DNA from 4 places in the Anoxybacillus sp. UARK-01 genome. Region 1 is predicted to be linked to each of the others. Evidence: a T-box and tRNA genes for the amino acid it is inferred to sense, from the RefSeq annotation. Region 1 holds a T-box; the other regions hold tRNA genes.
What was found. The T-box of region 1 lies ahead of B6A27_RS10940 (valine--tRNA ligase). A T-box ahead of a tRNA ligase gene usually reads a tRNA of that ligase, here a tRNA-Val.
Positions count from the first base shown of each region.

Region 2: it has a tRNA-Val gene. The T-box ahead of B6A27_RS10940 (valine--tRNA ligase) is inferred to sense a tRNA for this amino acid. The anticodon was not compared.
Region 3: it has a tRNA-Val gene. The T-box ahead of B6A27_RS10940 (valine--tRNA ligase) is inferred to sense a tRNA for this amino acid. The anticodon was not compared.
Region 4: it has a tRNA-Val gene. The T-box ahead of B6A27_RS10940 (valine--tRNA ligase) is inferred to sense a tRNA for this amino acid. The anticodon was not compared.

Region 1 covers NZ_NASY01000042.1:257,837-265,649, forward strand. Annotated here, with positions in the region: gene spoVID (stage VI sporulation protein D) at 1-628, shown strand, start outside; gene ysxE (spore coat protein YsxE) at 712-1,767, shown strand; gene B6A27_RS10935 (hypothetical protein) at 1,714-1,902, opposite strand; T-box leader at 2,057-2,295, shown strand; gene B6A27_RS10940 (valine--tRNA ligase) at 2,348-4,990, shown strand; gene B6A27_RS10945 (bifunctional folylpolyglutamate synthase/dihydrofolate synthase) at 5,204-6,499, shown strand; gene B6A27_RS10950 (Ig-like domain-containing protein) at 6,563-7,813, shown strand, end outside.
Region 2 covers NZ_NASY01000048.1:601-8,413, reverse strand. Annotated here, with positions in the region: gene glmM (phosphoglucosamine mutase) at 1-1,278, opposite strand, end outside; gene B6A27_RS14780 (CdaR family protein) at 1,300-2,538, opposite strand; gene cdaA (diadenylate cyclase CdaA) at 2,531-3,352, opposite strand; gene rsiW (anti-sigma-W factor RsiW) at 3,454-4,056, opposite strand; gene sigW (RNA polymerase sigma factor SigW) at 4,070-4,633, opposite strand; gene rocF (arginase) at 4,780-5,682, opposite strand; tRNA gene B6A27_RS14755 (tRNA-Ala) at 5,958-6,030, opposite strand; tRNA gene B6A27_RS14750 (tRNA-Gly) at 6,055-6,126, opposite strand; tRNA gene B6A27_RS14745 (tRNA-Lys) at 6,137-6,209, opposite strand; tRNA gene B6A27_RS14740 (tRNA-Gln) at 6,223-6,297, opposite strand; tRNA gene B6A27_RS14735 (tRNA-Tyr) at 6,419-6,503, opposite strand; tRNA gene B6A27_RS14730 (tRNA-Thr) at 6,514-6,589, opposite strand; tRNA gene B6A27_RS14725 (tRNA-Val) at 6,765-6,837, opposite strand; tRNA gene B6A27_RS14720 (tRNA-Glu) at 6,854-6,925, opposite strand; tRNA gene B6A27_RS14715 (tRNA-Thr) at 6,941-7,013, opposite strand; tRNA gene B6A27_RS14710 (tRNA-Asn) at 7,015-7,089, opposite strand; rRNA gene rrf (5S ribosomal RNA) at 7,252-7,368, opposite strand; partial or broken rRNA gene B6A27_RS14700 (23S ribosomal RNA) at 7,634-7,813, opposite strand, start outside.
Region 3 covers NZ_NASY01000058.1:27,023-31,534, forward strand. Annotated here, with positions in the region: gene B6A27_RS18155 (Tex family protein) at 1-1,948, shown strand, start outside; gene cmpA (cortex morphogenetic protein CmpA) at 2,200-2,325, opposite strand; gene B6A27_RS18160 (SprT family protein) at 2,409-2,885, shown strand; tRNA gene B6A27_RS18165 (tRNA-Asn) at 3,024-3,098, shown strand; tRNA gene B6A27_RS18170 (tRNA-Ser) at 3,101-3,193, shown strand; tRNA gene B6A27_RS18175 (tRNA-Glu) at 3,211-3,282, shown strand; tRNA gene B6A27_RS18180 (tRNA-Val) at 3,351-3,423, shown strand; tRNA gene B6A27_RS18185 (tRNA-Asp) at 3,446-3,521, shown strand; tRNA gene B6A27_RS18190 (tRNA-Gln) at 3,546-3,620, shown strand; tRNA gene B6A27_RS18195 (tRNA-Lys) at 3,643-3,715, shown strand; tRNA gene B6A27_RS18200 (tRNA-Leu) at 3,722-3,806, shown strand; tRNA gene B6A27_RS18205 (tRNA-Leu) at 3,820-3,902, shown strand; tRNA gene B6A27_RS18210 (tRNA-Arg) at 3,960-4,036, shown strand; tRNA gene B6A27_RS18215 (tRNA-Pro) at 4,039-4,115, shown strand; tRNA gene B6A27_RS18220 (tRNA-Gly) at 4,290-4,363, shown strand; partial or broken rRNA gene B6A27_RS18225 (16S ribosomal RNA) at 4,460-4,512, shown strand, end outside.
Region 4 covers NZ_NASY01000042.1:572-8,384, reverse strand. Annotated here, with positions in the region: gene B6A27_RS09785 (GlgC family sugar phosphate nucleotidyltransferase) at 1-252, opposite strand, end outside; gene B6A27_RS09780 (glucose-1-phosphate adenylyltransferase) at 259-1,422, opposite strand; gene glgB (1,4-alpha-glucan branching enzyme) at 1,373-3,316, opposite strand; gene B6A27_RS09770 (cation diffusion facilitator family transporter) at 4,032-5,006, shown strand; tRNA gene B6A27_RS09765 (tRNA-Glu) at 5,390-5,461, opposite strand; tRNA gene B6A27_RS09760 (tRNA-Ser) at 5,475-5,567, opposite strand; tRNA gene B6A27_RS09755 (tRNA-Asn) at 5,570-5,644, opposite strand; tRNA gene B6A27_RS09750 (tRNA-Ile) at 5,912-5,985, opposite strand; tRNA gene B6A27_RS09745 (tRNA-Gly) at 5,993-6,063, opposite strand; tRNA gene B6A27_RS09740 (tRNA-His) at 6,269-6,344, opposite strand; tRNA gene B6A27_RS09735 (tRNA-Thr) at 6,364-6,436, opposite strand; tRNA gene B6A27_RS09730 (tRNA-Phe) at 6,606-6,681, opposite strand; tRNA gene B6A27_RS09725 (tRNA-Asp) at 6,694-6,769, opposite strand; tRNA gene B6A27_RS09720 (tRNA-Met) at 6,782-6,858, opposite strand; tRNA gene B6A27_RS09715 (tRNA-Val) at 6,896-6,971, opposite strand; tRNA gene B6A27_RS09710 (tRNA-Glu) at 6,978-7,049, opposite strand; tRNA gene B6A27_RS09705 (tRNA-Ser) at 7,064-7,154, opposite strand; tRNA gene B6A27_RS09700 (tRNA-Asn) at 7,159-7,233, opposite strand; rRNA gene rrf (5S ribosomal RNA) at 7,396-7,512, opposite strand; partial or broken rRNA gene B6A27_RS09690 (23S ribosomal RNA) at 7,655-7,813, opposite strand, start outside.

The sequences.
Region 1 (7,813 bases):
CAGTGAAGACACGGATGATGAAGCCGAGGATGAAGATGGGGAACCATGGTTCGAGCCGTTTGAAACAGTGGCGCGCAAGGAACTTTATGATGAAGAATATGAAGATGAATATGGCCGCTTTGAATCCAGCATCCATGCGGAAAACGAAGAGAATCTCGAAAACCATGGATGGAGTAATGAAAATGCTGAACAAGACAACGAGCATTGGAATCCTATTTTCGACCAAGCTGAAGAAAATGAAGAGACAGAGCCGGAGTTTGAAAATCACGGTCCGTTGATCGCCAACAACGAAAACAATGAAGCGCCAGAGCATGAAACAAAAGTATCAATTGGAGCATCCAAGCATAAGGATCAGGAAAACCATCAAGCTGTCGAGGGCGAAGAAACAAAAAAACAGAGAAAAGAAAATGCTCTCTATTTAACACAGTTGTTTTCAAAGGATCAAGCAGAAGATTTTTCAAGACTAAAAATTTGCATTGTTCAGCAAGGCGATTCGATGGACAAGATTGCACAGCGTTACGATTTAAGCATCCAACAAATATTAAGGGCCAACCAGCTTGACTATGAAGCTGAGCTTCGTGAAGGACAGCTATTATATATCCCCGTGCCGGCCAATAGCCGCCCGTAAGCCTAAAAATCTCCCACTTTCACGTCTTATCACAGCGAAAAAGTGGGAGATTTCTTTTCGAATGCAAGGAAAGGGGGATTTTTTTGAATACGCGATTGGATGACCATGTCATTTTAAGACAATACCATTTGCAGCCTTCCCATATTGTGAATGATGGAAAGGTGAAAAAAATATATACAAATGAAGGGGTTTTTGTGCTCAAGGAAATCAAAAGCCAAAAAAGCCTTCAGGCAGTGAAGCAAGCGTATCGGTTTTACGGACCGCATATCGTGCCCATTTACGCCGCGAGAAATGGGGCGCCATTTGTCGCAGAAGCCGGCCGCTATTATTATTTAATGCCGTGGATATCTGGCGAGGAAAAGCGTGAGGAGAACCGCTTTCTTTCGTTTTTTCGCGATCTTGCGTGGCTGCATCGCCAGACGCTGCAAGAGGTTCCAATCAATCAAGAAGAAGTGAAAAAATATTACGAGGCACAGAAGCAGGAATGGGAAAAGCAGCGCTCATTTTTGCAAGCTTATGCGGAGCAATGCGAGAAAGAGTGGTATATGTCCCCCTTTCAGCTGCACTTTTGTACGTATTTTCATGAAACGATGCAGGCATACTGGTTTGCGGAGACGCAGCTCGAAACTTGGTATGAAAGAATAAAAGAACAAAAAAAGTGGCGGATTTCTTTCATCCATGGAAAGCCGGCGTTATCTCATTATATTCCTAACCATCATCAGGGAAAACGGTGTTTTTTAAGCTGGGAACGGGCGCGCTGGGCTTCGCCGCTTGCCGATGTATGGCTATCTTTACAAGATTACGTGCGGATCGCGCCGCCAATGGATGAGAGCTGGATTCAGGGATTCAGCGAATATGAAGGGCAATTGATGATTCAGGAGGAAGAGAGGGCTTTTTTTATGAGCCACGCCGCTCCTCCGTCTCATTTCTATCGATTGATTTCCCGATATGGAGAACAAAAGCAGGAAAAGAGCGAATACGATAGCGTTGTGCAGCTGCATCGGGAATATTGGAGAATGAAGCAAATAGAATATATCATGATGCGGCTTGTCCAGATCAATGAAAAAAAGGGGGAAGAGCAAACCCTAAATCCACTCGAGCCGGAAAGCGATCGCCAGCAAGATGAAGATCGCCAATAAGATGACATCGAAGGTCGTTGGCAAGAAAATCGTTCGAACCGCCTGAAAAATCGTAATCGGAATAATGATTTGCACACAAACGATGCGAATTTGCCGAAGCCATGGCGGCCAAGAATATGGATTAAACCTTTTCATGGATGTTCCCTCCTTTCTATCAGCCATTACTATTACAGTATGAAACCAAACGTTTTTTGTCACCGGAAATTAAAGATAAGAATAAACCGATAAAAAGATGGAAAAGATGATTGACGATGAAATTAGTTTTTCGGTAGTATGTATAGTGAACAGATGAAAAGCGAAGACAGGGAAGAGTACAACGAATAACCCTTTCAGAGAGGGAAATCAATAGCTGCGAGATTTCCTAGGACGTTATCGTTGGAAGGTCGCCCTTGAGCTGCTTCTTTGAACAGTGCTTAGCTTAGTAAAAGAAGCCGGTTGCAGCCGTTAATGCCTGAGGTGCCTAAGCGTTTTTTGGTTTGCTTAGGAAAAAAGGTGGTACCGCGAAAGAGATCTCCTTTCGTCCTTTTCGGATGAAGGGAGTTTTTTATTTTGCAGAAACATCATTAGGAGGGATAAACAGATGGATACAAAAGAGTTGACGATGCCGACGAAGTACGATCATAAAGCGGTTGAAACGAATCGCTATCAATGGTGGCTTGAAGGCAAATTTTTTGAAGCGGCTGGCGGAGAAGACAAGCAGCCGTTTACCATCGTCATTCCGCCACCGAACGTAACAGGAAAACTGCATTTAGGACATGCGTGGGATACGACGCTGCAAGACATTATCACACGCATCAAGCGAATGCAGGGCTATGATGTGTTATGGCTTCCGGGAATGGACCATGCAGGTATTGCGACGCAGGCAAAGGTGGAAGAAAAGCTGCGCAATCAGGGACTTTCTCGTTACGATTTAGGGAGAGAAAAATTTGTGGAGGAAACATGGAAGTGGAAAGAGGAATATGCGAGCCATATTCGTGCGCAATGGGCAAAATTAGGCCTTGGGCTTGATTACACACGCGAGCGCTTTACCTTAGATGAAGGGTTATCAAAGGCGGTGCGTGAAGTATTTGTGTCCCTTTACCGAAAAGGGTTGATTTATCGCGGAGAATATATTATCAACTGGGATCCAGTGACAAAAACCGCTTTATCAGATATTGAAGTGATTTACAAAGACGTGCAAGGTGCGCTCTATCATATGCGCTATCCGCTCGCCGACGGCTCAGGATATATTGAGGTAGCGACAACGCGTCCAGAAACCATGCTTGGTGACACAGCAGTGGCCGTGCATCCAGAAGATGAACGCTATCAACATTTAATTGGCAAAACGGTGATTCTGCCGATTACCGGTCGGGAAATCCCGATTATTGGCGATGAATACGTCGATATGGAGTTTGGCTCTGGAGCTGTCAAAATTACTCCTGCACATGATCCGAACGACTTTGAAATCGGCAATCGCCATAATCTGCCGCGCATTCTCGTCATGAACGAAGACGGAACAATGAACGATCACGCTATGCAGTATAAAGGATTGGACCGTTTTGAATGCCGCAAGAAAATTGTCAAGGATCTCCAAGAGCAAGGCGTCTTATTTAAAATTGAAGAGCATTTGCATTCTGTCGGCCATAGCGAGCGCAGCGGAGCTGTTGTCGAGCCGTATTTATCAACACAATGGTTCGTGAACATGAAGCCGCTTGCTGAAGCTGCGATTGAATGGCAAAAAAGAGAGGACAAAGTCAACTTTGTGCCAGAGCGATTTGAGAAAACGTATTTACATTGGATGGAAAATATCCGCGATTGGTGTATTTCACGGCAATTATGGTGGGGACATCGCATCCCAGCTTGGTATCACAAAGAAACGGGTGACATCTATGTGGATCATGAACCGCCGGCAGATATTGAAAACTGGGAACAAGATCCAGATGTATTAGATACATGGTTCAGCTCGGCATTGTGGCCATTTTCAACAATGGGCTGGCCAAATAAAGAGTCAAGTGATTATCAGCGCTACTATCCAACGGATGTGCTTGTAACAGGCTACGACATCATTTTCTTCTGGGTATCGCGCATGATTTTCCAAGCTCTTGAATTTACCGGCACTCGTCCGTTTAAAGATGTATTGATCCATGGCTTGGTACGCGATGCTCAAGGACGAAAAATGAGTAAATCGCTCGGCAATGGCGTGGACCCGATGGACGTCATCGACCAATATGGCGCTGATTCGCTGCGTTATTTCTTAGCGACAGGCAGCTCGCCGGGCCAAGACCTACGCTTCAGCACGGAAAAGGTAGAAGCAACATGGAATTTTGCCAATAAAGTATGGAACGCTTCACGTTTCGCTCTGATGAATATGGATGGTTTAACGTATGAAGAGATTGATTTGGACGGTGAAAAATCCGTTGCTGATAAATGGATTTTAACTTGTTTAAATGAAACGATTGAAACGGTTACAAAGCTTGTAGAAAAATATGAGTTCGGCGAAGTCGGACGCGTTCTTTATAACTTTATTTGGGACGATCTATGCGACTGGTACATTGAAATGGCGAAACTGCCCCTATATGGCGCTGATGAAGCGGCCAAAAAAACTACTCGTTCGGTGCTTGCCTATGTACTTGATCAAACGATGCGCCTGCTGCATCCATTTATGCCGTTCATTACCGAGGAAATTTGGCAGCATTTGCCTCATGAAGGCAAATCCATTACGGTCGCATCTTGGCCAAAGGTGCGTTCTGAATGGACAGATCGTGAAGCGGCCGAAGAAATGCGTCTGCTTGTTGATATAATCCGTGCCGTGCGCAATATTCGCGCGGAAGTGAATACTCCGTTAAGCAAGCCCATTAAACTGCATATTAAAGCAAAGGATGCTGCTATTCAAGCAACGCTTGAGCGAAACCGCGCTTACATTGAACGCTTCTGCAATCCTAGCGAGCTGGTGATTGGTACAGATATAGCTGCAGCTGAAAAAGCGATGACAGCGGTCGTTACCGGCGCAGAGCTCAGCTTGCCGCTTGAGGGCCTTATCAATATTGAAGAAGAATTAAAGCGTTTAGAAAAAGAACTTGAAAAGCTCGATAAAGAGGTAGAACGAGTTCAGAAGAAACTAAGCAACGAAGGCTTCATCACCAAAGCGCCGGCGCATGTCATTGAGGAAGAACGCAAAAAAGAACAAGACTACATGGAAAAACGCGATGCTGTGCGGGCGCGCATTGCTGAATTAAAAGGATAGACCACAAGTGTTGATGATGCACGCCCAACGAATGGCTTGTCGACTATGGCAGAAAAGCTAGGAATTAAGCAATGTCAATAGGCTTTTATTGGATCATCAACACACCTGAGGATAGACAATAGCTGAATCGGTCATATATGATGAAGACGGGTCCATGCGTAGGATTCCGTCTTCCTTTTGCTTGCCGCAAAAAATCCGTGAGGAGGAGAGAACATGATCCAAACATATGATGAGGCACTCAAATGGATTCATCAACGGTTACGCTTGGGAATTAAGCCAGGATTAAAGCGGATGGAATGGATGATGGACAAGCTTGGCCATCCAGAACGCCGGGTAAAAGCTGTTCATATTGCAGGAACAAACGGAAAAGGGTCGACGCTTTGCTATTTACGACAAATTTTACAGGAAGCGGGCTATTCAGTCGGAACGTTCACGTCTCCTTATGTTGAACAATTCAACGAACGGATAAGTGTGAACGGTCAGCCGATTTCCGATGCGGAGCTGCTTCAGCTTGCGCAAACCATCGAACCGCTTGCTGAAGAGTTAGGAAAAACGGAGCTTGGAGAGCCGACCGAATTTGAAATCATTACAGCCATGATGTTTTATTACTTCGGCAAAGTGAACATTCAAGATGTGGTTGTGATAGAAACAGGCCTTGGAGGGCGATGCGATTCCACGAATATCATTTATCCGTTGCTATCGATTATTACAAACATCGGATATGACCATATGCATATATTAGGGGAAACGCTTGAAGCAATCGCATTTGAAAAAGCGGGTATTATCAAGCCGGGAGTTCCCGTGATCACGGCTGTTGAGCAACCGGAGGCGCTTCAGGTTATAAAAGAGAGAGCAGCTGAGGCAAAAGCGAAGGCCTATATTCTTGACCGTGATTTTGCCGCAGCAGATTTTGAGCCAATGGAGACAGGAGAGCAATTTTCCGTCGAAACTCCGTTTGCCCAATATCCCCGTTTAGCAACGACGATGTTTGGAGCGCACCAAGTGAAAAATGCGGCGCTTGCCGTCATGGCCGCTGATTATTTGCGGACCTATTATTCTTTTATTATTGAAGAATCTCATATTCGCAGTGGAATTGAACAGGCGCAATGGCTGGGACGCTTTGAAAGGATTTCTAATGAACCGCTCATGATTATTGATGGAGCTCATAACGAGGAAGGGATTCAGAGCTTGATTGAAACGGTAAAAACACATTATGCGGATAAAGCTGTGCATATCTTGTTTGCCGCTTTAACAGATAAACCGCTTAACAAAATGATTCAGACACTTGCGAATATGGCTGCTTCGATCACGTTCACATCGTTCGATTTTCCGCGGGCAGCGACGGCTAAACAGCTCGAGGAGCTATGCTCACATCCAAATAAAGCATGTACGGAGAATTGGCAAGAATGGCTGACTGAAAAACAAGAAAAATATACAGAACAAGATCTTTTTTTAATTACGGGATCGCTTTATTATATTTCAGAAGTACGAAAGTTTTTAAAAAATTAATATATTTATAGCTATGATTGCTGTTATAATAAAGAAAATGGGACTTTGGGAGGGGGGATTGCTGTGAAAAGGTCATTTTTGGTACTTTTGTCGGTGTTGCTGCTGCTTCCGTTTTTTCCGGCAAGCTTTGTAAAACATGCTGCCGCAAGCACCAATTCGTTTGAAGTGTTGGAGATTGTAAGTCAATTATCTTCTCCATCGCCTTTACAGCAGGAAATCGGCAGTCGCCAAGATATTAACATCACGACGATGACGATGAAGCGATTTGTGGCGCTGCGCGATGAACTGGATGGCAAATACGACGCGATTGTGATTTCAAAAGGAGATTATAGTCCTGCTTCCGTCAAGTCATCACCAGACTCCAGTTCTTCGCAGCGAGCCCGTGCCCATGATACGAGAGACGTGATGAACGATATAACCAATTTACGCGCGCAGCAAATCAAACAGTTTTATATTGATAAAGGGTTGCCCGTGTTTCTGCATCAAGACGTATTCAAATATACCGACAGTAAATTGTACCAACAGTTTAAGCAATATCGAGCAAACACGGCCAGCAACGTGATTGTGTTCCAAAATCAAACCGGTCTCGCCAATTATTTAGCGAACCGGGCGGGCCGTCCGCGCGTCCAGGTGACAAGCGCCCCATCATCCACGCAAGTATTTAAAAAAGGAGACAGCATCACCTTTTCTTACCAGATTGTCAATTACCAACGCTTTTCAAATAAGCTGCTTACTGTTAATTTGTATATTGATTCTGATTTTAACGATCAATATACGAATGAAGAAATTGTGGCTTCTAAGGAAGTCAAGAGTCAGTCAGGCACGATTTCTTACACGTTTCCAGCCGGATTTTCCGGCGTGCGCTACTGGAAGCTGGAAGTCGTTGACGAGGCTACAGCACTGAAGGACTATGAAAAAGGATATGTCAAATTTCAGGATGTCGTCCCTAAAATTAACGTGCTGCAAATCCGCAGCGGAAATGATGCCAGCTCGCTTCTAAACAGCAAAAACATGAACCAGTCCTATTTAAAGCGGACGAATGAATATGAAATTTCGATCGATGTGACAACATTAAGCGACTTTCAAAAAAGCCGGCAATATGAACCGAATTACTCTCATGAAGTGATCAATGGCAAGTACGATATGATTATTTTCGGATTTGCCGATTGTTATAACGGCTGTAACAATCCCATCAACTTAAACGCGAATGCGGTCCAGTCTGTGAAGAATTTTATTGCGACAGGACAAAGTGTCATGTTTACTCATGATATTATGTTTGGAAAAAATAACGTTTGGGTGAATGAATTCGGATCC
Region 2 (7,813 bases), on a different contig from region 1:
CGTCGGCGCTTCTGCCATGACGCGAACAAGCGGTTCTGTGCCGGATGGGCGGACAAGAATTCGTCCATTCCCATGCATTTCATTTTCTACCTCTTGAATGATAGCCTTCACCTTTTCATTCTCCATCACTTGATGTTTGTCCGTTACTTTCACATTGACAAGCAGCTGAGGGTATTTTGGCATCTCGCTCGCCAGCTCAGAAAGAGATTTTTTCGTGGCCTTCATAATGTTTACAAGCTGTAATGCCGTCAATAATCCGTCTCCTGTTGTATTGTAATCAAGAAAAATAATATGTCCTGATTGTTCACCGCCAAGGTTGTATCCGTGTTTCTTCATTTCTTCTACAACGTAGCGGTCGCCGACGGCCGTCTGCACGCTTTTTATTTCATGTTCATCTAATGCCTTATAAAACCCAAGATTGCTCATCACGGTCGATACGACTGTTTGATGCTTTAAACGTCCTTGTTCTTTTAAAAATTTTGCGCAAATGTACATAATTTGATCGCCATCCACGACATTCCCATGCTCATCAATCGCAATTAAACGATCTCCATCTCCATCAAACGCCAGCCCAACATCTGCTTCTTTCTCTCTCACAAATTCAGCCAGCGCCTCTGGATGCGTAGAACCAACCCCGTCATTAATATTAATGCCGTTCGGCGAAGCTCCCATCGTCAATACATCTGCCTCCAAATCTGCAAAAAGATGGGTTGCTAATGAAGAAGTGGCTCCATGCGCGCAGTCAAGCGCAATACGAAGCCCGGAAAAATCCTCATCGACTGTTTGCTTTAAATACTGCAAGTATTTTTGTCCACCTTCAAAATAATCGTTAACTTGACCTAACTCTTTTCCTGTCGGTCTAGGCAGTGTATCCTCGGCACTGTCCAACAGTTGCTCAATTTCTTGTTCCTGCTCATCTGAAAGCTTAAATCCATCGGGCCCAAAAAACTTAATTCCATTATCTTGAACTGGATTGTGCGACGCGGAGATCATAATTCCCGCTTGAGCGCCCAATGCTTTTGTCAAATAGGCCACTCCTGGTGTTGAAATGACGCCGAGACGCATAACTTCTGCACCGATTGAAAGCAATCCGGCAACAAGCGCCCCTTCAAGCATATGTCCTGAGATGCGTGTATCACGGCCAATTAACACCTTTGGCCGCTCTTTATCTTTTGTTAAGATATAGCCGCCGCAGCGTCCTATTTTAAACGCTAATTCTGGTGTCAGCTCACTATTCGCCACTCCGCGTACACCATCAGTGCCAAAATATTTACCCATTATGCATATCTCCCCTTTATCTCATGATCGCTGGATGATTCGTATCTTTGCTTTATTTTTAGGCAAATTCCATTTAATATTTTCTGGCCCATTAACCTCTACCTCTACGTCGTGTTCACCGGCTCCTAATTCATTGGCATTGACATAAAGCTGGATATCATCTGGCTGAATGTGATCCAGCACACTCGCCGCACCTTGCAGCTGGACATCCATCGTCCCATTTTCCGGATCAATAAACTGCGCGGTATATTGATCGCTCAATCCCAATATATCAATAGGCAGAGAAGAAAGGGTTTTTTCTTCCTCCTGCTGGACTTGTATATTCACTTTTACTTTTTGAGGATCTACATTTTTAACTCCCTGAGGTAAAGGAACTTTCACTTCTAAAGTTGTATTTTTTGTAATTTCATCTAAATTAATGGTGAGGCCATCAATAAATTCAATGGGATCAATGACCTCTTTGGGACCGAAAATCGTCACTTCATTTGGCACGGTTTCAATTTTAACAATACTGAGGCCCTTTTTTAAAGTTCCTGTTTGATTAATTCTGAGCGGAACCGACTTGCTTGGACTCTTAATTGGTACAGTGATATCGACAATCGAAGGATTAATATCGACATCTAGCACCCGTCCGTCACGGTCGTAAGCGATCACTCGAGATTCCTGACGCAAAATATCTGCAGCTCCGGATAAATCTACTCTTGCCTTGACAAGCGCTATTCGATCAACTAAATCCTTCGCCCCCGTAATGGTCACTGTATCCGGTTTGACGATAGGCTGCTCGGTAGTATACCCATCCGCCATTTTATTTTTATGAATAAAATCGACATCGACCGAAAATTCTTTAGAAACCTTCTCTTGAATGGTGACCTTCGCCGTCGCTGGCTGAATAGCGACCGTCAGCTTATCAGAGATATTTTTATATTTAAACGGAACGGTGTAAGTGCCAAGCTCCAAATTCGTTAAATCCACATATACTTCAAAATTCCGCTGCAATACGGTCGGCTTTAAAATACTTGCCGGTCCTTCCAATGTCACGTTCACAAATTTCGGAACACCTGAAACCACTAAATTTTCTTCATCATAATACGTAACGACAGGAACATTTGTAACCGTTTCGATATCCGTCTGTCCCACCGAATTGCGCGTAGCCCCTGATTTCATCTCCTTTTCCTCGATATTGACGAACATATACAGCATGATCGCCAATAACAGAGCAAAAGCTTTCATAAACCAGTGATTATTCATTAATTTATCCACTTTTCTTCCCCCTCCATTGCCAACGAGATGAGGAAGTAGTCTTCGTTGTCCGTACTAACTCCTTCGTGAGCAGTTCACGAAATTGCTCTGGAGTCAAATCTCGATGCAGTTCCCCGTTTTTTGTAACCGATACAGCCCCCGTTTCTTCGGACACAACAATGGTCACGCTATCGGTCACCTCACTGATGCCCAAGGCAGCGCGGTGCCGGGTTCCTAACTCTTTTGAAATAAAAGGGCTTTCTGATAAAGGTAAGTAGCATCCCGCCGCTGCCACTTGATTTTTCTGGACAATGACAGCTCCATCATGCAGCGGTGTATTCGGGATAAAAATATTAATTAACAGTTCGGAGGAGATTTGCGCATTCAGTGGAATTCCTGTTTCAATGTAGTCGCCCATGCCTGTTTCCCGCTCAACGGATATTAAGGCCCCGATGCGGCGTTTTGCCATATACTCTGTTGCCTTAATAATCGCTTCAACCACTTTCGTTTTCCCTTCTTCTTCTGGTACGCTGCTTCGCGAAAATATCCTTCCGCGCCCTAATTGTTCAAGCGCTCGTCTTAACTCTGGCTGGAAAATAATGATGATCGCCAAAAATCCCCATGTCAACGCTTGATCCATCAACCATTGCAATGTGCTAAAGCCTAAAAAGTTGCTGGCCATTCGCACAAGTATAATCAAAATAATCCCGTTCAAAAGCTGAACCGCTTTTGTTCCGCGAATAATCATGATCAATTTGTAAAAAACGTACCATACAAGAAGAATATCAACAATTTTGCTTAGATAACTTAACACCGGGAGCTCTCCAAAAGGCATTCTCACACTTCCTTTATCATTCTAATTCCTATTTATTTTTTTATGTAAACAACTCCTTTATTATATCACATGACGAAAAAAGCCATCAAAAGAGATGGCCTTCACTCAAGCATAGCTTTCACTGCGTTTTTTATATTATACCAAATCCAATCAAACATCTCATTAATTTCTTCCACATCTCCAGTTACTTGTCCAGCGGAGGCTAAATATTTTTCACCATGAATGACGGTCACGTCCCCATTTACTTTTCCCTCAATCTTGATGCTTCCATTTCGCACGACGATATCGCCGTCTACCGTTTCTCCTTTTGGAACAATCACCGTATGATCATGAATAATCACGTTTTCCCTAGTAGAAACGGAAAATTGCTGCTCTTTGTTCCACGTTGTAAAAAGGCTTCCCACAGTTAAAGCAGCAAATAAAGAAGCAGCTGTCAAAACGGGATGATTTTTCAGCCATCTTCCTGCACGGACTCGTTGTTTTTCTTTCGGCAGCTTTGCCATCACATTTGCCGTAAAATCCGCCGGCGGAGCAAGAGGCGAAGCATATTGAATAAACGCTACCGTCTTTTTCAGACTATTGAAATGCTGAGAACACGCAGAGCAATGTTGTAAGTGTTCTCGTAGCCTCTTCTCATCATCCGGAGCAATATCGCCATCTAAATAATCATGCATCCACTCTATGATTTGATCCGGACATTTCATGTTTGTTCACCTCTCATAAATAGCCTAAATGCTTTCTTAATGCTTCTCTTCCCCGATGAATCCTCGTTTTGACGGTTCCTATAGGCAGATCAAGAATTTCACTAATCTCCTGTAACGATAAATCATTCATATATTTTAAGACAATAACGCTTCGGTATTTTTCAGGTAGCTTTTCAATCGCCCTTTGAACCGTCTCTTGAAGCTCTAGGCTTTCGACTGTTTCTTCCGGAGAAGCATCATTCGAAGGCAGTTGAGAATATAGCGTTAAACCGTCTGTTCCGCTTACTTCTTCATCCAAATACATATCCGGCTTTTTTTTGCGCAATTTATCGATGGATAAATTCGTCGCAATGCGATAAAGCCATGAAGAAAATTTCATTGCTGGGTTATACGTATGGATGTTGACATACGCCCGAATAAAAGCTTCTTGGGCAGCATCCTCCGCTTCATGACGATTCCCAAGCATTCGATAGCATAGCCGATAGACCTTGTCTTTGTAAAGCTCGACAATCTCGGCATAGGCATTTTGGTCTCCTTTTTGGATCGCTTTAATATGCTTTTTGACAAACATCTCCATAATCAATAATACCCCCGCTCATGCGGCTATTAATTGTATACGTTCGTAAAACAAAAAAAGTTTCTCTTTTGGACGCACTATCTATTTTAACATATTTACAAAAAAAAACAGCAGACGGATTTTTCCGTCTGCATCTCTCGTCTTGACTACACTAGTTTTTCTCCAAACAGCGATCCCATGAGCGCAACGGCGACAGATGCTGTTTTATTTCTCTCATCTAAAATTGGGTTTACTTCTACAAATTCAGCGGAAGTAATCAATTGTGCTTCAGCCAGCATTTCCATAGCTAAATGGCTTTCACGATACGTCAGACCGCCGATAACAGGAGTACCTACTCCCGGAGCATCATGTGGATCTAAACCATCTAAATCTAACGATAAATGGACGCCATCTGTCCGCTCTTTTAAATAAGCAATCGTTTCCTCCATTACTTTCGTCATGCCCAAACGATCCACTTCATGCATTGTATATACTCTAATTCCCTTTTCGCGAATAAATTGCTTTTCGCCTTCATCAAGCGCCCTTGCACCAATCAATACAATATTTTCTGGCTTTACCTTCGGGCTATATCCGCCAATGGCGGTTAGAGCCTGATGGCCGAATCCAAGGCTGGCCGCAAGCGGCATCCCATGAATGTTACCCGATGGAGAGGTTTCAGCTGTGTTTAAATCACCATGGGCATCGTACCAAATAACCCCTAAATTTTTATAATGTTTTGCGACACCTGCTAAGGTGCCAATAGCAATGCTATGATCGCCGCCTAATACAAGCGGAAAATGTCCTTTTTTAATTACTTCATCAACGGCTTGAGCAAGCTTTTCATTTGCTTCAGCAACCGCTTTCAAATTTCGCAAATTTGATTTGATTCCTTCCTCATCTATTCGTTCAGGTTTGCCGATTGAAATATCCCCCAAGTCTTCAATGTCATAGCTGAGGCGTTCGAGTCTTTCTACAACGCCAGCATATCGGATCGCGCTGGGTCCCATATCTACTCCGCGCCGAGTCTGTCCTAAATCCATTGGAACACCAATGATTGAGATTTTTTTCATGCTGTCTCTCTCCTTCATCCTTATTCTATTTATTATTGTATCTAATAACTGAACGTTGACTCAACTTGACACTTTTTTGAATATTTATTCGATTATTAATAAGAAAAACGCCCGCCGATCGGCGAAGATGGCACAAGCCATGTTGAGGAAGGCTCGAACCAAGCTTGATCTTGCGCGGATGCTCAATAAAGTGATTCAACCTGCCGTCGCTGGGCCTTTACTTTTTAAAAAAATAAAAACTCCTTAAATCGACGAGATTTAAGGAGTTTTTATGATGGAGCCTATCGGGATCGAACCGATGACCTCCTGCGTGCAAAGCAGGCGCTCTCCCAGCTGAGCTAAGGCCCCACGTTAAAAGGATTCATGTTGATAAGCGGAAGACGGGACTCGAACCCGCGACCCCCACCTTGGCAAGGTGGTGTTCTACCACTGAACTACTTCCGCAATAAAAAAATGAGCCATGGAGGACTCGAACCTCCGACCCTCTGATTAAAAGTCAGATGCTCTACCTGCTGAGCTAATGGCTCATTAAGAAAACAATGGCTGGGCTAGCTGGATTCGAACCAGCGCATCACGGAGTCAAAGTCCGTTGCCTTACCGCTTGGCTATAGCCCAATATGTTGATGAAACGTCAAATTTCATAAAGCTTTTTGGAACAAATGATCGAGCACTCAACAATACAAAAAGCTATTCCATCAAATCGAAATAACTTCACGATCCATCATTAATGTATGAATGGTGGAGGGGGACGGATTCGAACCGCCGAACCCACAGGGAGCGGATTTACAGTCCGCCGCGTTTGGCCACTTCGCTACCCCTCCACGACCATCGTGGTGCCGGCTGCAGGACTTGAACCCGCAACCTACTGATTACAAGTCAGTTGCTCTACCAATTGAGCTAAGCCGGCATAATATATAGAAATCGAACCAGAAAAGGATAGGTTTTGTGCCTCTTCCTCTCCAAGACATTCCAAGATGTCCAATGCGTCGAGGCAACTCGTAATCATTTCACCGATGCTTCGCTCGTCTCTACCAATTGAGCTAAGCCGGCGTCACCTATACTAGTTTTCATTGAAATAATGATGGAGGATGACGGGATCGAACCGCCGACCCCTTGCTTGTAAGGCAAGTGCTCTCCCAGCTGAGCTAATCCTCCAAAACAAAAAAGAAAATGACCCGTACGGGATTCGAACCCGTGTTACCGCCGTGAAAGGGCGGTGTCTTAACCACTTGACCAACGGGCCAAAAATAATAACACAAGCTTCCAACCGGGCTTGAACCGGTGACCTCTTCCTTACCATGGAAGTGCTCTACCAACTGAGCTATGGAAGCATGGCTCCGCAAGTAGGATTCGAACCTACGACCTACCGGTTAACAGCCGGTTGCTCTACCGCTGAGCTATTGCGGAATAGCGGATAAACACAAAAACTAACGAATCATTATTCGTATTTTTCTACTGCCTCTTCCTCTTCAAGACATTCGAAGAAGCACAATGCGTCGAGGCAACTCGCTGTTTGCTCAGAGGAGAAATGCTCGTCGCTGAGCTATTGCGGAATATGTTTAATATAAAGCCTAGCAACGTCCTACTCTTGCAGGGGCGTTAGCCCCAACTACCATCGGCGCTGGAGAGCTTAACTTCCGTGTTCGGGATGGGAACGGGTGTGACCTCTCCGCCATCGTCACTAGGCTTGTTATTTCAAACAGACAAGTATTATTATAACGAGCATTTCGCCCATGTCAAGAACTTTTTGGTTCTTTCAAAACTAGATAACAGATCAGGGAAGAAAGGATAGGCGGTGCTTTTCTTGATGTCTTGCTCCACTTTTCGTATTGTCTAGTTCCGCAAGCTGCATCCTACGGTCGTTTCCGCTTCTTCTGTCCCAGTCTCCTGACTTGTCCGTCAGAAGCTTGAACGCCCTATGGATGCAAGCGAGCTTGCTCCCCTTTTCGTATTGGTTAAGTCCTCGATCGATTAGTATCCGTCAGCTGCACGTGTCGCCACGCTTCCACCTCGGACCTATCTACCTCGTCATCTTCGAGGGATCTTACTTGCTTATGCAATGGGAAATCTCATCTTGAGGGGGGCTTCACGCTTAGATGCTTTCAGCGCTTATCCCTTCCGCACATAGCTA
Region 3 (4,512 bases), on a different contig from region 1:
AGTGTTGCGCCTGATTGATGAGCAAGGAAAATTGACAGAAGAGCTTAAAGGCGCGATTCAAAAAGCGGTAAAGCTGCAAGAAGTAGAAGATTTGTACCGGCCGTACAGACAAAAAAGAAGAACGAAAGCGACCATCGCAAAGGAAAAAGGTCTTGAACCTCTAGCAGAATGGCTGTTTACATGCCCCATGAGCCCGCTTCCAGAAGAAAAAGCAGCAGCATTCATGGATCCTGAAAAAGAAGTGTACACAGTGGATGACGCACTTCAAGGAGCAAAGGATATTATCGCTGAACAGATTTCTGATAACGCTGCTATTCGCCAATGGATTCGTACACAGACTTGGAACAAAGGTATCATTGTATCGACTGCAAAAGAGGTCGAGAAAGATGAAAAAAATGTATACGAAATGTATTATCAGTACGAAGAACCGGTACATAAAATTGTTCCTCATCGAATTTTAGCGTTAAATCGCGGTGAAAAAGAAAATGTGCTTCGCATTTCTATTCAGGCGCCTGTTGCGGATATTATAGAGTATATGAAAGCTCAAACAATAGTGAATGCACAGTCTAAAGCAGCTTTTTATATAATTGAAGCGATCGAAGATGGATATAAACGTTTGATTGAACCGTCCATTGAACGGGATATACGAAATGAACTCACAGAGCGAGCGGAGGAAAGAGCCATCCACATTTTCGCAGAAAATTTGCGCAATCTTTTGCTTCAACCTCCATTAAAAGGAAAAATAGTACTGGGAGTGGATCCTGCCTATCGGACAGGCTGCAAGCTGGCCGTGGTAGATGAAACAGGTAAGCTATTAAAGATTGATGTGATCTATCCTCATCCTCCACAATCGAAAATGGATGAAGCACGTGAAAAAATGTTGCGTATTATTCAGGAATATGGTGTACAAATGGTCGCGGTTGGAAATGGGACGGCCTCGAGGGAAACAGAACAATTTGTAGCTGATACGTTGAAACAGCTCCCACAAGAGATTTTTTATTTAATTGTTAATGAAGCAGGAGCAAGCGTATACTCTGCTTCGGATTTAGCGCGGAGAGAATTTCCTGATTTGCAAGTAGAGGAAAGAAGCGCGGTTTCCATTGCCCGGCGTGTTCAGGATCCTCTTGCCGAACTTGTAAAGATTGACCCAAAATCGGTCGGGGTCGGCCAATATCAGCACGATGTTTCGCAAAAAAAACTAGAAGAATCGTTGGGCTTTGTGGTAGAGACTGTTGTTAACCAAGTTGGAGTAAATGTCAATACCGCTTCTGTTTCTCTTTTGCAATATGTATCAGGCCTATCTAAGTCTGTTTCTGAGAATATTGTCAAAAGAAGAGAAGAACAAGGTAAGTTCAAAAACCGCAATGAGCTAAAAACGATTCCACGGCTTGGCGCCAAAACGTATGAGCAGTGTATCGGTTTTCTGCGAATCGTAGATGGGAATGAGCCATTAGACAGAACGCCTATTCATCCTGAACGATATGCTGAGGTAAAAAAATTGCTTCAAGGAATTGGATTTACGGCAGATGATATCGGCAGTGATGCTCTTCGCCGGGCTTTACAGTCCATTCCGATAAAGGAAACAGCAGAAACACTTGGTATCGGAGAGCTTACACTAAAGGATATTGTCGATGCCTTAATCCGTCCTGAGCGAGATCCACGTGATGAATTGCCTAAGCCGTTACTGCGAAAAGATATTTTAAAAATGGAAGATCTGCAAAAAGGAATGGAGCTGGAGGGAACCGTCCGCAATGTTGTCGATTTTGGGGCATTCGTTGATATTGGAGTAAAGCAAGACGGGCTTGTCCATATTTCTAAGCTAAGCAAGCGATATGTAAAGCATCCGCTTGACGTAGTAGCGGTAGGTGAAGTGGTCAAGGTTTGGGTGGAAAGTGTCGATGTTTCCAAAGGGAGGATTTCGTTATCGATGCTTCCATTGGAGCAATAGAAAAGCTTTCATTATGTTTTTGTCGCAAAATAAGGGAAGCTTGAAATCCAGCTTCCAACGGGGGAGAACTCCACCATTAGAAAGCCAGTCCATATATTTAGCTTTTCGTCATGCATCCGCTTGACGAAGTCTGAACAACGCCGCTTTCAGTTCCGTTGATAGTTCTGGGAAGCGGCGTTGTCTGGACACCGTTCAAAATAAGCTCTATATTGATACAAATGTTACCATCTCCAGTTTATCAATAAGTGGTATTAACGCTTTTTTGAAATAGCCTCTTTCTTTTGGTAGAAAAACCAGCACTGGTTTAATAATTTTATTTGATAGCGATTTTTCTCATAATAAGCTCGGCGCATTTGATTTTTTAACCATGTCGGCATAGGAAATACCTCCATTTTGAAAAAAGGTAGTATATAATCTATGTATTAAGAAGTCGTCCTGTGCTAAAGAAGGTGAAAAGAAAATGGAGCAAAATGAATTACAGAAGCTGGTTGAAAATATATCTTTGCAATGTTTTAACAAACCATTTCAGCATCAAGCTTTGTTTAACCCGCGCTTACGAACGACAGGCGGCCGATATTTATTGCATTCCCACAATATTGAGCTGAATCCTAAATATTATGAAGCGTTTGGTGAAGAAGAGCTCATTTTGATTATTAAGCATGAGTTATGCCATTATCATCTTCATTTAGAGGGAAAAGGATACCGGCATCGGGATCGAGACTTTCGAGAATTGCTTCTTCAAGTAGGCGCGCCCCGCTATTGTCGGCATCTGCCTCATCAAAAGCATCAAGCACAGCGGAAGTTTTATATGTATGCTTGCTTGCAATGTGGCTTGACATATCAGAGAAAAAAAAGAATGGACCTGCAACGATATGTTTGCGGAAAATGTACCGGCCGATTAAAAATGATCGAAAATATTTTGGAAAAATGGTGTTGACATCTATAATATTTGTATGTTAAATTATAAAAGCCGTCGCTGATAAGCGATGAAGCTAAACGAATCCGAAAAAGTCATTGACAATAGAGAAAACCATCGCTATAATAAAAGACGTTACATGAGATGCGCTATGTTTATTCCGCAATAGCTCAGCGGTAGAGCAACCGGCTGTTAACCGGTAGGTCGTAGGTTCGAATCCTACTTGCGGAGCCATTGGAGAAGTACCCAAGTGGCTGAAGGGGACGGTTTGCTAAACCGTTAGGTCGCGTTTTTGCGGCGCGCGGGTTCAAATCCCGCCTTCTCCGCCACTTTGATATATGGTGCTGGCCCGTTGGTCAAGTGGTTAAGACACCGCCCTTTCACGGCGGTAACACGGGTTCGAATCCCGTACGGGTCATCGTTTATTATATGTCGGGAGGCGATGGGGATTGTTTAAAGACATCACCTCCCTTTTTGCTCGCTTTAGGAGGATTAGCTCAGCTGGGAGAGCGCTTGCCTTACAAGCAAGGGGTCGGCGGTTCGATCCCGTCATCCTCCATTTTGGTCGACGAATAAATTAAGGTCCCGTAGTGTAGTGGTTAACATGCCTGCCTGTCACGCAGGAGATCGCGGGTTCGAGTCCCGTCGGGACCGCCATGACTGAAAGTTATTAGTAATTGATGGGCTATAGCCAAGCGGTAAGGCAACGGACTTTGACTCCGTGATGCGCTGGTTCGAATCCAGCTAGCCCAGCCATTTGGTTTATAGGTTTACATATGAGCCATTAGCTCAGCAGGTAGAGCATCTGACTTTTAATCAGAGGGTCGGAGGTTCGAGTCCTCCATGGCTCACTTTTTGCGGGTGTGGCGGAATTGGCAGACGCACCAGACTTAGGATCTGGCGCCTCACGGCGTGGGGGTTCAAGTCCCTCCACCCGCACCATATAAAGTTTTGCGCGGTCGTGGCGGAATGGCAGACGCGCTAGGTTGAGGGCCTAGTGGGGGCAACCCCGTGGAGGTTCAAGTCCTCTCGGCCGCATAAAAATCATGCTTGATTTTAAAAAGATAATTTGGTATAATTAAAAAGCTATATTTTGCGCTCGTAGCTCAATTGGATAGAGCATCTGACTACGGATCAGAAGGTTAGGGGTTCGAATCCTCTCGAGCGCGCCATGCGGGAAGTAGCTCAGCTTGGTAGAGCACATGGTTTGGGACCATGGGGTCGCAGGTTCGAATCCTGTCTTCCCGACCATCTGAATCGAATATGCGGGTGTAGTTTAGTGGTAAAACCTCAGCCACGAGCGATACATCATTGAATAGGCGACGAGTTGCCTCGACGCACAAAGCATCTTAGAATAAGCTGGTAGAGGAAGAGGCATGGTATATTAGGGTATTGGAAATTTGTAATAAAAAATTTGATAATTATGCGGGTGTAGTTTAGTGGTAAAACCTCAGCCTTCCAAGCTGATGTCGTGGGTTCGATTCCCATCACCCGCTCCATTCCAAATAATGTTCTTTGAAAACTGAACAAAACGAAGCGTTAATCGAAAAATTTCGGTATGGTCAACCGAAATAAGATAATAGCCAATCAACTTTCTTTTGGAGAGTTTGATCCTGGCTCAGGACGAACGCTGGCGGCGTGCCTAATA
Region 4 (7,813 bases), 260 kb from region 1:
GAGCCCATCTCGTTTTCGACTCAAATCCCAATTTTTCCCTGAACCTAAATGATCCATCAATGATCGATAGTGATACTTTGGGAAAATAGCGATGCTTTGCATACCTGAGTTCACCATGTTTGATAGGACAAAATCTATTAAGCGGTATCTTCCTGCAAATGGAATTGCTGCAATGGAACGATGCAGCGTCAGCTCATATAGCGACTCCATATACCTTGTGTCATCTATTACCCCTAACATCGTTTTATTCATCGCTGTTCATCCTTTCTCAACGATTTCTGAGCTCTGTGCCTGCAACCATTCTTGTGTAACAAGAAAAATCTCATCATCAAATGCAGACGGGCGAATGACCATTCCCGGCGGGATCTCAAGCTCTGACGGTACAATGGCTCTTTCAATATAGGCATTTTCACCAATCACTACATCCGGCATAATGACACAGTCTCTCACAATCGCTCCCTTTTGAACATAAACTCCCTGAAAAACAACGGAATGGTCAATGGTTCCCTCAATAATGCATCCTTCATTCACCAGCGAGTTAATCACTATTGCATCTGGAGAGATATACTGAGGAGGTTGATTTGGATTAACGGAATAGATCTTCCATGATTGATCAAACAAATTTAATTCACATTCTGGATCTAATAAATCCATATTTGCCTCCCACAGGCTTTTCACTGTTCCGACATCCTTCCAATATCCTTTAAATGGATAAGCCATAAGCCGTTTCTTTTCTTTCAATAATAGCGGAATCACATCTTTGCCAAAGTCATGACTTGAACTCGGATTTTCATTGTCGATTTGCAAGTATTCCTTTAAAACACTCCAATTAAAAATATAAATTCCCATCGAAGCGAGGTTGTTTTTTGGGGCAGACGGTTTTTCTTCAAACTCTACAATCCGCATTTCTTTGTCTGTGTTCATGATCCCAAATCGGCTCGCTTCGGCCCAAGGCACTTCAATAACAGAAATCGTCACATCCGCATTTTTGGCGATATGATAATCCAGCATTTTGGCGTAATTCATCTTATAAATGTGGTCACCTGAAAGAATCAACACATATTCCGGATCATACTGCTCAATATAGTTCATGTTTTGATAAATGGCGTGCGCTGTTCCTTCATACCATTTTACCCCAGATGATTCAGAATACGGGGGTAAAACGGTCACTCCTCCATTTCTTCGATCTAAATCCCAAGCGCTGCCAATACCAATATATGAGTGTAGAAGAAGCGGCTGATATTGAGTCAATATTCCTACCGTATCAATACCGGAATTGGAGCAGTTGCTTAGCGTAAAATCAATGATTCGATATTTTCCTCCAAACGGAACGGCTGGTTTGGCTAGCTGTTTGGTCAATGAATTTAATCGACTACCTTGTCCGCCGGCCAACAACATGGCGACGCATCTTTTCTTCACCATCTACACTTCTCTCCCCTCGTTTTTTCATTGGGCGCAACACAGAAATTCCAAAAGGTGGGATAGTCATTTCGATGTGGTATGGTTTTCCATGAAACGGCTCTTCGAGAGCAGTCATCGGTTTTTTATTAATATAACCACATCCTCCATATAGGGAAGCGTCGCTGTTAAAAGCTTCCTTATACGTGGCAAGCAGCGGAACGCCTACCTTGTAATCATGGTATGCCGTTCCAGTAAAGTTACAAACGACAACTAATATATCATTCTCTTTATTGCTTTTGCGAACAAACGAAAAGATGCTCTGTTCAGCGTTATGCACATCAATCCATTCGAACCCTTCTGGCGAATGATCCAGCTCATAAAGAGGCTTATGACGTTTGTAAAACTTTATTAAGTCTTTCACATACACACTCATTTTTCTATGCATCTCAAAATCAAATAACATCCAATCAAGTTGATCCAAATCCTTCCATTCATCAAATTGACCGAATTCCCCTCCCATAAACAATAATTTTTTTCCTGGATGAGTAGCTAAATACCCATATAATAATCGCAGTTGCGCAAATTTCTGCTCATATTCGCCAGGCATTTTATTTAATAATGATTTTTTTCCGTGCACTACCTCATCATGTGAAAATGGCAAAATAAAATTTTCTGAGTATGCGTATAGCAAAGAAAAAGTAACTTTATGATGCAGATATTTACGATGTTCGGGAGCCGCCTCCATATAGGTCAGAATGTCGTTCATCCAGCCCATATTCCATTTATAATTAAATCCTAAGCCTCCTTCATAAGTCGGCGCAGTCACCTTCGGCCAATCTGTAGAATCTTCAGCAATCATTAACAATGAAGGATCATAGGAAAAGACAGCTTCATTTAGTTTCTGCAAAAATTCCACGGCGTAGTGGTTTTTATGAAGGACATGACTGTTGGGCCAATAAAGCATATTAGCTACTGCATCAACGCGAAAGCCGTCAATATGGAAATACTCCATCCAAAATAATGCATTCGAGATGAGAAAGCTTCGAACCTCAGGCTTCCCTAGATCAAAATTGGCTGTTCCCCACACCGGATTCTCACGATCCTGTATATTGACATATTCATATGTTGGGGCTCCATCAAACATGTATAGGCCATGTGCATCTTTACAAAAATGACCAGGGACCCAGTCTAAAATCACTCCTATTCCAGCTTGATGGCACTGATCAATAAAAAACATGAAATCATGTGGAGTTCCATAGCGGCTTGTAGCGGAATAATATCCTGTTCCTTGATATCCCCATGAGCGATCGAGCGGATGCTCAATTAAGGGAAGCAGTTCAATGTGAGTAAACCCATTTTGCACTACATAAGGGATTAGTTCTTCTGCTAGCTCTTGATAGGAGTAAAAGCTTCCATCTTCCTTCTTTTTCCATGAACCTAAATGAACTTCATAAATGAATAACGGTTGATCGTAAGCTGGTTTGCGGCGTTTCTTTCGCTGCCACGCTTTATCATTCCAATGATATCCATCTAATGAATATACAATAGAGGCCGTACGAGGACGAAGTTCGGAATAAAATGCATATGGATCCGCTTTAAGTAGTACTTGCTCATTTTCTGTAACAATTTCATATTTATATAAGTGTCCCTCTAAATTTTCAGGGATAAATATGGTCCATACGCCTTGATCGTTTATTTTGGTAAGCGGGTGATCTTTCCCGTTCCAGTTGTTAAAGCTTCCTACAAGTCGCACAGCACGCGCATGAGGAGCCCATACACTAAATCTTGTTCCAACCACCCCTTCATTTCTTACGATATGAGCGCCAAACATTTTATAGCTTTTATATAAGCTTCCTTCATGAAACAAATGAACCTCAAAATCTGTGGGATTTGTTGCTATCAACGAGCATCTCATCCTTTCACTATAGTTTTTTTATTTTGCCAATATTTCATTACGATCCTAATTGCTCCATGTTAAATGAAAGATGAAGCAGTTTGTTTTTTCTTCTGAACCAACATCTTCTTTTTTCCATTGTCCAACGCCATACACTGCTTCACTTATTGGCTTATCCATTAGTATTTATTTAATTAGATTCGACATTGATTTATAAATTCCTTGATAAAATGTGTTTATATTTTGTGACAATTCTCACCAGGAAATTTCATACAAAAAGAGGATGAAGGGATTCTCTTTTTCCCCTGCTTTTGCTTGTTCAATCATTGGATGTCCAAACAATATTATTTTTCAGGCTAAACCATTAGATTCGCGAACACTTTGTTGCTTTGCCACGCGTTTATGTGATGAAAGATAGGCTACAAACCTCTGTGCACACATTCGTCATATTCTTTTCTAGAGTCGCTTTGCTCAATCTTCAAGCTATATTTATTATGATTGACTGATAAACATTCCCTTATCTCGCGCAATTTCCAGCTATATGCCCTTTCTCTTATAGGATGGACACAATAAGGCATTTGCCACTCTCGGAGAACAAGCGGCTATATTATGAACAAAAGATTAAGATAAGAAGCTTTCAAAAATGGTACAAAGCTATGATTTGCAAATTGCTTGTTTGCGGCATATAATTTATAATAAATATCTAATGATAATTATTCTAAAAAAGGGGTGTACTATGAGTTACTCTGACTATCATCACCTGCCTCATGTCAAAGAACAAAACAAATCAAAACGAACATTATGGATTACCCTTTTCCTAACGCTGTTTTTTGCCCTTGTTGAAGTCATTGGCGGAGTTTTATCTAATTCGCTTGCACTTCTTTCTGATTCAGCTCATATGGCCTCAGATGTGCTGGCGCTCATTTTGAGTATGGTTGCTCTGTATCTCGCATCGCGGCAGCCCAATAAAACATTTACGTTTGGATATTTGCGATTTGAGATTATTGCTTCCTTTTTAAACGGATTGGCACTTGCAATGATCGCTATTGGCATCTTTATCGAAGGAATTCGACGGTTCATTCATCCTGAGCCTGTTCATTTTCAGCTGATGCTTACAATTGCTACAATTGGGCTGATCGTTAATCTTATCTTAACAATCGTCCTTAGCAGAAGCACAAAAGAAGAGGAAAATTTAAATGTGAAAAGCGCTTTATGGCATTTTATCGGCGATCTTTTGAGTTCAATCGGAGTTATCGCTTCAGCTATTATCATCTATTTCACGGAATTTGCCTTAATAGATCCATTGATTAGTATGATTATAGGAGGAATTATTTTTACAGGAGGAGCAAAAATCATCCGCGAATCGTACTTTATTCTTATGGATTCTGTTCCATCGCAGTTTGATCTTGAGCAAATACGCTCTGACATTAGCGGTATTAAAGGGGTAGAAGATGTACATGACATGCACATTTGGGCGATTTCTTCCGACCATTATTCCTTAACTGCTCACGTATTTATCAATGAACACATTCAGCCATTCTGTGTTATTTTAGCCATTAATGAAATGCTGGAAAGGAAATATAGAATTAAACATTCCACGATTCAAATTGAACATGCTTACTTTCATGATCATGGAGAGTACGGAGAAAAATTTCTTCGCCAAAAAAACAAAGCACCAAAAAAGCCGAGTAGCCCTAACGAATCATTTTGAGTTTAGGGAATATGAACATGAGTAGAAAAATTATGCCGACCTTTCTGTTTTTATGGTCGGCCTTTCTTTGTATTTATTATTCATTTACATTTGACATTTTGTCAAGTTAAAAATTCGGAATAATCAAAAACAGAAGTGCACAATATTATATAGATCAAGTTTTTTTATAAATGTTGCTCTCTAAATAATTGGAGGAACGAATATTTTTGAGGCGTATGATGTAACTTATTATGTTAACATAATAGAGTTATACCGTTTTTCCACGGTCGGTGATCGAGCATCATCTCTTCTCCCGTGTGTTTTGAAGATGACACTCGTTTTATCTTTAAATGATTTTATATAAAGTAAAAAACACTATGCTTTAGCACAGTGCTTTTTACTTATGACCCGTACGGGATTCGAACCCGTGTTACCGCCGTGAAAGGGCGGTGTCTTAACCACTTGACCAACGGGCCTTGCATTCAGCAGTGGCGGAGAAGGCGGGATTTGAACCCGCGCGCCGCAAAAACGCGACCTAACGGTTTAGCAAACCGTCCCCTTCAGCCACTTGGGTACTTCTCCAATGGCTCCGCAAGTAGGATTCGAACCTACGACCTACCGGTTAACAGCCGGTTGCTCTACCGCTGAGCTATTGCGGAATAGTGGATAAACACAAAAACTAACGAATCATTATTCGTATTTTTCTACTGCCTCTTCCTCTTCAAGACATTCGAAGAAGTACAATGCGTCGAGGCAACTCGCTGTTTGCTCAGAGGAGAAATGCTCGTCGCTGAGCGATTGCGGAATAGTAGATGAAAACAAAAGCTAACTGACCAATGTTATAGAAGAAATTCACAGAACACCTATAGATAGGCAGCACATGTCACCAAACTTTATGCAAAGAAAACGCTTTACAAAAAGAAAGATGGGCCTAAGTGGACTTGAACCACCGACCTCACGCTTATCAGGCGTGCGCTCTAACCAGCTGAGCTATAGGCCCGTATACAAGCGGGTGATGGGAATCGAACCCACGACATCAGCTTGGAAGGCTGAGGTTTTACCACTAAACTACACCCGCATAATTATCAAATTTTTTATTACAAATTTCTAGTGTCCCGATATACCATGCCTCTTCCTCTACCAGTTCATTCTAAGATGCTTTGTGCGTCGAGGCAACTCGTCGCCTATTCAATGATGTATCGCTCGTGGCTGAGGTTTTACCATTAAACTACATCCGCGCGACTATCAAATCTTTTATCACAAATGTCTTGGGATAATATGTATGGGGCGACTAGTGGGAATCGAACCCACGAATGCCAGAGCCACAATCTGGTGCGTTAACCACTTCGCCATAGCCGCCATTACTTTAATAAATCGATGCCGGCTGCAGGACTTGAACCCGCAACCTACTGATTACAAGTCAGTTGCTCTACCAATTGAGCTAAGCCGGCTTTATCTATAGAACTAACCATAAAAGCACATGTTCTGTGCCTCTTCCTCTTCAAGACATTTCAAGATGTCCAATGCGTCGAGGCAACTCGCAGTCATTTCACCGATGCTCCGCTCGTCTCTACCAATTGAGCTAAGCCGGCATTCATAAGATGCGTTGGATAAAATAAATGGTGGCTCGGGACGGAATCGAACCGCCGACACAAGGATTTTCAGTCCTTTGCTCTACCGACTGAGCTACCGAGCCATACATATTTTATGGCGGTCCCGACGGGACTCGAACCCGCGATCTCCTGCGTGACAGGCAGGCATGTTAACCACTACACTACGGGACCAACCGTTTTATTTGGTTGCGGGGGCAGGATTTGAACCTGCGACCTTCGGGTTATGAGCCCGACGAGCTACCAGGCTGCTCCACCCCGCGATGACAAAATTATATTTTTTTCAATCAATAGTATGTATGGTGGAGGATGACGGGATCGAACCGCCGACCCCTTGCTTGTAAGGCAAGTGCTCTCCCAGCTGAGCTAATCCTCCTAAAAGTGACCCGTACGGGATTCGAACCCGTGTTACCGCCGTGAAAGGGCGGTGTCTTAACCACTTGACCAACGGGCCATTACATGAAATAGTGGCGGAGAGCAAGGGATTCGAACCCTTGAGACGCTGTTAACGTCTACACGATTTCCAATCGTGCTCCTTCGACCACTCGGACAGCTCTCCAAAATGGCTCCGCAAGTAGGATTCGAACCTACGACCTACCGGTTAACAGCCGGTTGCTCTACCGCTGAGCTATTGCGGAATAGTGGATAAACACAAAAACTAACGAATCATTATTCGTATTTTTCTACTGCCTCTTCCTCTTCAAGACATTCGAAGAAGCACAATGCGTCGAGGCAACTCGCTGTTTGCTCAGAGAGGAAATGCTCGTCGCTGAGCGATTGCGGAATATGTTTAATATAAAGCCTAGCAACGTCCTGCTCTTGCAGGGGCGTTAGCCCCAACTACCATCGGCGCTGGAGAGCTTAACTTCCGTGTTCGGGATGGGAACGGGTGTGACCTCTCCGCCATCATCACTAGGCTTATTATTTCAAACAGACAAGTATTATTATAACGAGCATTTCGCCCATGTCAAGAACTTTTTGTTCTTTCAAAACTAGATAACAGATCAGAGAAGAAAGGATAGGCGGTGCTTTTCTTGATGTCTTGCTCCCCTTTTCGTATTGGTTAAGTCCTCGATCGATTAGTATCCGTCAGCTGCACGTGTCGCCACGCTTCCACCTCGGACCTATCTACCTCGTCATCTTCGAGGGATCTTACTTGCTTATGCAATGGGAAATCTCATCTTGAGGGGGGCTTCACGCTTAGATGCTTTCAGCGCT